One region of the Streptomyces sp. ICN903 genome, then DNA from elsewhere that is predicted to be linked to it. Evidence: riboswitches for the same ligand, from Rfam matches in the RefSeq annotation. Region 1 holds a riboswitch; the other holds the start of a gene.
The links. Region 1 has a riboswitch for glycine ahead of gcvT (glycine cleavage system aminomethyltransferase GcvT). Riboswitches for the same ligand answer to the same signal wherever they lie in the genome.
Positions count from the first base shown of each region.

Region 2: another riboswitch for glycine. It lies ahead of gcvP (aminomethyl-transferring glycine dehydrogenase); the one in region 1 lies ahead of gcvT (glycine cleavage system aminomethyltransferase GcvT).

Region 1 is NZ_JAKMAY010000015.1:22,578-25,978, reverse strand. Features, by position in the region: gene glyA (serine hydroxymethyltransferase) at 1-529, opposite strand, end outside; gene gcvH (glycine cleavage system protein GcvH) at 604-981, opposite strand; gene gcvT (glycine cleavage system aminomethyltransferase GcvT) at 1,137-2,264, opposite strand; glycine riboswitch at 2,440-2,549, opposite strand; gene L7D48_RS03105 (AAA family ATPase) at 2,774-3,401, shown strand, end outside.
Region 2 is NZ_JAKMAY010000026.1:19,206-22,606, reverse strand. Features, by position in the region: gene L7D48_RS04865 (DNA polymerase IV) at 1-595, shown strand, start outside; gene L7D48_RS04860 (PRC-barrel domain-containing protein) at 511-888, opposite strand; glycine riboswitch at 1,048-1,145, shown strand; gene gcvP (aminomethyl-transferring glycine dehydrogenase) at 1,329-3,401, shown strand, end outside.

The DNA.
Region 1 (3,401 bases):
CCGACCAGCCGGCGATGATCAGCTTCGGGCGGCGCTCCCGCGCCAGCCGCTCGACCTCCTCCATGTCGACCAGGCCGGTCTCGGCGTCGACGTGGTAGGCGACCACGTCGTACAGCTTGCCGGAGAAGTTGATCTTCATGCCGTGGGTCAGGTGGCCGCCGTGCGCCAGGTCCAGACCCAGGATGGTGTCGCCCGGCTGCAGCAGGGCGAACATCGCCGCGGCGTTGGCCGAGGCGCCCGAGTGCGGCTGGACGTTGGCGGCCTCGGCGCCGAAGAGGGCCTTCACCCGCTCGCGGGCGATGTCCTCGATCACGTCGACGTGCTCGCAGCCGCCGTAGTAGCGGCGGCCGGGGTAGCCCTCGGCGTACTTGTTGGTGAGGACCGAGCCCTGGGCCTGGAGGGCTGCGACCGGAGCGAAGTTCTCCGAGGCGATCATCTCCAGGGTGCTCTGCTGGCGGCGCAGCTCGGCGTCGACGGCTGCGGCGACGTCGGGATCGACCTCGTGCAGGGAACTGTTCAGAAGCGACATCCGGGTCTTTCCGATCGTGGTGTACTGGCGGCGGACGGCGGATCCGGGCGCGGAAGGGGCGGGCGGGCCGCCGCTCACTCGCCGGTGAAGGCGGCGTACTCGTCGGCGGACAGCAGATCCGCCGGCTCGTCCGTCACCCGGACCTTGAACAGCCAACCGCCCTCGTAGGGGGCGGAGTTCACCAGCGCCGGATCGTCCACCACGTCCTGGTTGACCTCGGTGACCTCACCGGTGACCGGCGCGTACAGGTCGCTGACCGACTTGGTCGACTCCAGTTCACCGCAGGTCTCGCCCGCGGTGACCGTGTCGCCGACCTCAGGGAGCTGCACGAAGACGACGTCGCCGAGCGCGTTCGCCGCGTGCTCGGTGATGCCGATCGTCGAGACGCCGTCCTCGGCGGCCGACAGCCACTCGTGCTCCTTGCTGTAGCGCAGCTGCTGGGGGTTGCTCATGGCGTGATTCTCCTGATCAGGGGTGTGGTGTGAGAAACGGGTCTTGCCAGGTGGGACGGTGTCCCGGGCCGGTGGTGCGGCAAGCGGTCGGTCGGGCGGTGCGGCTGGTGGGCGGTACGGGCGGTACGGCCGGTGGTACGGAGCGGCCGGGGCCGTCAGCGCTCGCGCCGGTAGAACGGCAGCGCGACGACCTCGTAGGGCTCATGCGTACCGCGGATGTCCACCGCCACACCCCCGGTGCCCGGGGCGGCGTGGGCGGCGTCCACGTACGCCATGGCGATCGGCCTGCCCAGCGTGGGGGAGGGGGCCCCGGAGGTGACCTCGCCGATCACCGAGCCGTCCGCGCCGACCACCGCGTACCCGGCGCGCGGCACCCGGCGGCCGGCGGCGACCAGGCCGACCAGCTTGCGCGGCGGGTTCTCGGCGGCCCGCGCGGCGGCGGCCTCCAGGGCGGTGCGGCCGGTGAAGTCGCCGGGCTTGTCGAACTTCACCACGCGGCCGAGCCCGGCGTCGAAGGGGGTGGTGGAGCGGGTCAGCTCGTGCCCGTACAGCGGCATGCCCGCCTCCAGCCGCAGCGTGTCGCGGCAGGACAGCCCGCACGGCACCAGGCCCTCGTCCGCGCCGGCCCCGGTCAGCGCCCGCCACAGCGCCTCGGCGTCGCCGGGGGCGACGAACAGCTCGAAGCCGTCCTCGCCGGTGTAGCCGGTGCGGGCGATCAGCGTCTCCACGCCCGCCACCGTGCCGGGCAGCCCGGCGTAGTACTTCAGGCCGTCGAGGTCGGCGTCGGTGACCTTCGACAGGACGGCGGCCGCCCGGGGACCCTGGACGGCCAGGAGGGCGTAGGCGTCGCGGTCGTCGCGCACGGCGGCGCCGGTGAGACCGGAGGCGCCGAGCCGCTCGGTGAGGGCGTCCAGCACCACCTGGGCGTTGGAGGCGTTGGCGACGACCAGGTACTCCTCGTCGCCCAGCCGGTAGACGATCAGGTCGTCGAGGATGCCGCCGGACTCGTCGCAGATCATGGTGTAGCGCGCCCGGCCCACGGCGACGGCGGACAGGTGGCCGACCAGGGCGCGGTCCAGCAGCTCGCCGGCCTGCGGGCCGGTGACGGCGATCTCGCCCATGTGGCTCAGGTCGAACAGGCCGGCGCGGGTGCGCACGGCGTTGTGCTCGTCGCGCTCGCTGCCGTAGCGCAGCGGCATGTCCCAGCCCGCGAAGTCCGTCATGGTCGCGCCCAGGGCGCGGTGCACGGCGTCGAGGGCGGTACGGCGGGGGGAATCACTCATGGTCGGCAAGCTCCCAGGCGAGGTGGCGATGTCGTACGAGGACGGCGGGAAGGACACGTCCTCCCCATCTGTCATCGGAACCTGAGAGGTTCGCCACGAGTCCGCACGGGCGGGCCACGGCTTGCACCTTGGGTGGGACGGCTCCGCTCGGGGGCCGCCCGCTTTTCAGATCTGCCTCGTCCACACGGTATCGGGGCCTGAGAGATTCAAGGGAGGACTTGCTCCTTCGGCGCCCCGGAAACCGTCGTGACCAGCGTTTTCCGGGAACTCTCCCGTGCGGACTCGATCGGCCGGTATGCAGTTGACCCGCTCATCATCGCACGCCCGGCGCGCACCGCCCCCGGGCGGGCGCGAAGCCGTGCCGCCGCGTCCGGGACGAGAGGGGTGACGTGACGGGTACGGCACCGTGACACACCTGGTGAGCTGCCGTCTTGTCCGCCGTCGTCCTTCTTGACACGCTCAGGGTGACGCCGCGAGCACGCGGCGCGAAAGCGGGGAGGGCGTATCCGGTGAGCAGCCTGGAGAGTGCTTGTACGGCACAGGGCGGAGCGCCGCCCCGGCGCAGGGCGACGCCGAAGAAGGCGGTGCCCGCGGCGGTACCGGCAGCGGCGTCCGCGGCGGTACCGCGGGGAGCGGGAGGAGCCGGCGGACGCGATCTGCGCGGCACCGCGGCGGTGCGGATCCTGCGCTTCCCCGCGGGTGACCGGGTGGTCGTCTCGGGGCTGCCGGGCAGCGGCAAGTCCACCCTGATCCGCCGCGTGGTCGCCGAGGGCGACGCGGTGGTGCGGATCGACTCCCAGGACATGCGGGAGCGCTGGGAGCGGCGGATGCCCGCCCGGCTGCCGTACGCGGTCTACCGCCCGCTGGTGAGGATCGCGCACTACCTCGCGCTGTGGCGGGCCCTGGCCTCGGGCGCCGGTGTGGTGGTGCACGACTGCGGGGCCCAGGGCTGGGTGCGCCGCTGGCTGGCCCGGGACGCGCGGCGGCGCGGGCGGGCCGTCCACCTGCTGCTGCTGGACGTGCCGCCCGAGGTGGCGCTGGCCGGGCAGGCGGAGCGGGGGCGCGGAGTGTCGGCGTACGCCTTCGCCCGGCACCGGCGGGCGGTGCGCCGGCTGGTGGCGGACGCGGAGGCCGGGC
Region 2 (3,401 bases), on a different contig from region 1:
GGGGCGCAGCGGGCGCACGGTGGTGGTCAAGATCCGCAGCTACGACTTCTCCACGCTCACCCGCTCCGAGACGCTGCGCGGCCCGACCGACGACCCGGCGGTGGTGAGGGAGGCCGCCGCCCGGCTCGTCGGGGGCGTGGACACCACCGCCGGTGTGAGGCTGCTGGGAGTCGGGGTGAGCGGGCTGGCCGACTTCACCCAGGAGGACCTGTTCGCCCAGGCCGGCACCCGGGCCGCCGGGCTCCTCGGCGCGGACCGGCCGCCGAGCCCCGCTCCGCCCGCGGCGGCGGACGGACCGGCGGCCGGGAGGGAAACACAGGAGGTACGGCACTGGCTGCCCGGCCTGGACATACGGCACGCGCGGTACGGGCCGGGCTGGGTGCAGGGCAGTGGTCTGGGGCGGGTCACGGTGCGGTTCGAGCAGCCCGGGTCGCCGCCGGGCCGGGTGCGCACCTTCGCGGTGGACGATCCGGAGCTGGAGCCCTCCGAGCCGCTGCCGCCATGGGGCGGTCAGGCCTCGGAGCCCGCGATCCGCCCGAACGTCATGTCCTCGTCGGAGGCGGGCGCGGCGGCGCCGGGCACGCCCAGTCCGTAGTGGCGGTAGAGCTGCAGTTCCTGCTCGGGGGAGAGGTGGCGGCCCACGCCGAAGTCCGGCGCCTCCCTCACCAGGGAGCGTTCGAAGGGCACCTTCAGCGTTCCCTCCGCCACCTCGCTGGGTTCCAGCGGGACGAAGGCGTCGCGGCCGAAGAACCCGGTGCGCACGGCCGCCCACTCGGGGATGCCGGTGGCGTCGTCGAGGTACACCTCGTCCACGGTTCCTATCTTCTGTCCGGTGCTGTCGAACGCCTTGAGGCCTATCAGGTCCCGCGGGTCGATGTCGGTCTGCACGGTGGTCCCTCCAACTCCTCGCACGAGAAGGCGCCTGCTCGCGAACAGTCGCCACAAACAACGAAACGGCACATTCGGCGCATCGGCCACTCGGGCAGGTGGGCGGGAACCGCGGCCGGGTCGACGCCGGCGGGCGCTGGTAGGCTCTGAAGTGGCTGTTGACCCCGAGCGGGAGAGTCCTCCGGCGACAGTGCCGGGGGCGCCGAAGGAGCAAATCCTCCCCGGAATCTCTCAGGCTCACGTACCGCGCGGGTGAGGTCACTCTGGAAAGCAGGGCGGGCCACGACGGACGACGCCGCAGCCCCTCCTCACCGACGGTGAAAACCGGGCCGCGCACGCGGGCCGGTGAAGCTCTCAGGTCGCGATGACAGAGGGGGAGGCCGTCGGGGCACCCGCGCCGCGGTGTCCCTCGCAGGTCGCGCAGACCAGGAGGCTTCCAGATGACAGCAGACCGCACTCCTCACGCCACCTCCCTCGCGGAGCTGGAGCGGGGCACTCCCTTCGAGGAGCGCCACATCGGCCCCGACGCCGGCGAGCAGGCCAAGATGCTCGCCCAGGTCGGCTACGGATCACTGGACGAGCTGGCGGCCGCCGCCGTACCGGAGGTGATCAGGAGCACCGAGGCGCTGGACCTGCCCGCGGCCCGCAGCGAGGCGGAGGTCCTGGCGGAGCTGCGCACCCTGGCGGGGCGCAACCAGGTACTGGACTCCATGATCGGTCTGGGCTACCACGGCACCTTCACCCCGCCGGTCATCCTGCGCAACGTCATGGAGAACCCCGCCTGGTACACGGCCTACACCCCGTACCAGCCGGAGATCTCGCAGGGGCGCCTGGAGGCGCTGCTGAACTTCCAGACCGTGGTCGCGGACCTGACCGGACTGCCGACCTCCGGGGCCTCGCTGCTGGACGAGGGCACCGCGGCGGCCGAGGCCATGGCGTTGTCCCGGCGTGTCGGCAAGGTCAAGCAGGGGGTCTTCCTGGTCGACGCCGACTGCCTGCCGCAGACCATCGCCGTGATCGAGACCCGCGCCGAGCCCACCGGGGTGGAGGTCGTCGTCGCCGACCTGTCCGGCGGTATCCCCGCCGAGGTCGCCGAGCGGGGCGTCTTCGGCGTGCTGCTGCAGTACCCGGGCGCCTCCGGCGCCGTGCGCGACCTGCGCGCCGTGATCGAGGAGGCGCACGGGCTGGGCGCGGTCGTCACCGTCGCCGCCGACCTGCTCGCCCTCACCCTGCTGACCTCCCCCGGCGAGCTGGGCGCCGACATCGCGGTGGGATCCAGCCAGCGCTTCGGCGTGCCGATGGGCTTCGGCGGGCCGCACGCCGGGTTCATGGCGGTGCGGGAGAAGTTCGCGCGCAACCTGCCCGGCCGCCTGGTGGGCGTCTCGGTGGACGCCGACGGCACCAGGGCCTACCGCCTGGCCCTGCAGACCCGGGAGCAGCACATCCGCCGGGAGAAGGCCACCAGCAACATCTGCACCGCCCAGGTGCTGCTCGCCGTGATGGCGGGGATGTACGCCGTCTACCACGGCCCCGACGGGCTGGCCGCCATCGCCCGCCGCACCCACCGCTACGCCGCCGTCCTCGCCCAGGGGCTGCGCGAGGGCGGAGTCGAGATCGTCCACGACACGTTCTTCGACACCGTCACCGCGCGAGTGCCCGGCCGGGCCGCCGAGGTCGTCGCCGCCGCCCGCGAGGCCGGGGTCAACCTGCGCCTGACCGACGCCGACCACGTCGGCATCGCCTGCGACGAGACCACCGGACGCGAGCAGCTCGCCGCGGTGTGGGGCGCCTTCGGCGTGGAGTCCAAGGCCGCGGACGCCGAGGCGCTGGACGAGGCCGCCGGCGAGGTGCTGCCCGCCGCCCTGCTGCGTACCGACGAGTACCTGACCCACCCGGTCTTCCACCGGCACCGCTCCGAGACGTCGATGCTGCGCTACCTGCGCAGGCTGGCCGACCGGGACTACGCGCTGGACCGCGGCATGATCCCGCTGGGCTCGTGCACCATGAAGCTCAACGCGACCACCGAGATGGAGCCGGTCACCTGGCCGGAGTTCGGCGCACTGCACCCCTTCGCGCCCGCCGAGCAGGCCGAGGGCTACCTGACGCTGATCCGCGAACTGGAGGAGCGGCTGGCCGAGGTCACCGGCTACGACAAGGTCTCCATCCAGCCCAACGCCGGCTCCCAGGGCGAGCTGGCGGGCCTGCTGGCGGTACGGGCGTACCACCGGGCGAACGGCGAGACGGGCCGCACCGTCTGCCTGATCCCCTCCTCCGCGCACGGCACCAACGCCGCCAGCGCCGTGATGGCCGGGATGAGGGTCGTCGTCGTCAGGACCGGCGAGAACGGCGACGTGGACGTCGAGGACCTGCGGGCCAAGATCGACAAGCACCGCGAGGAACTGGCGGTGCTGATGGTCACCTACCCCTCCACCCACGGTGTGTTCGAGGAGCACATCACCGACATCTGCGCGGCCGTGCACGAGGCGGGCGGACAGGTCTACGTGGACGGGGCC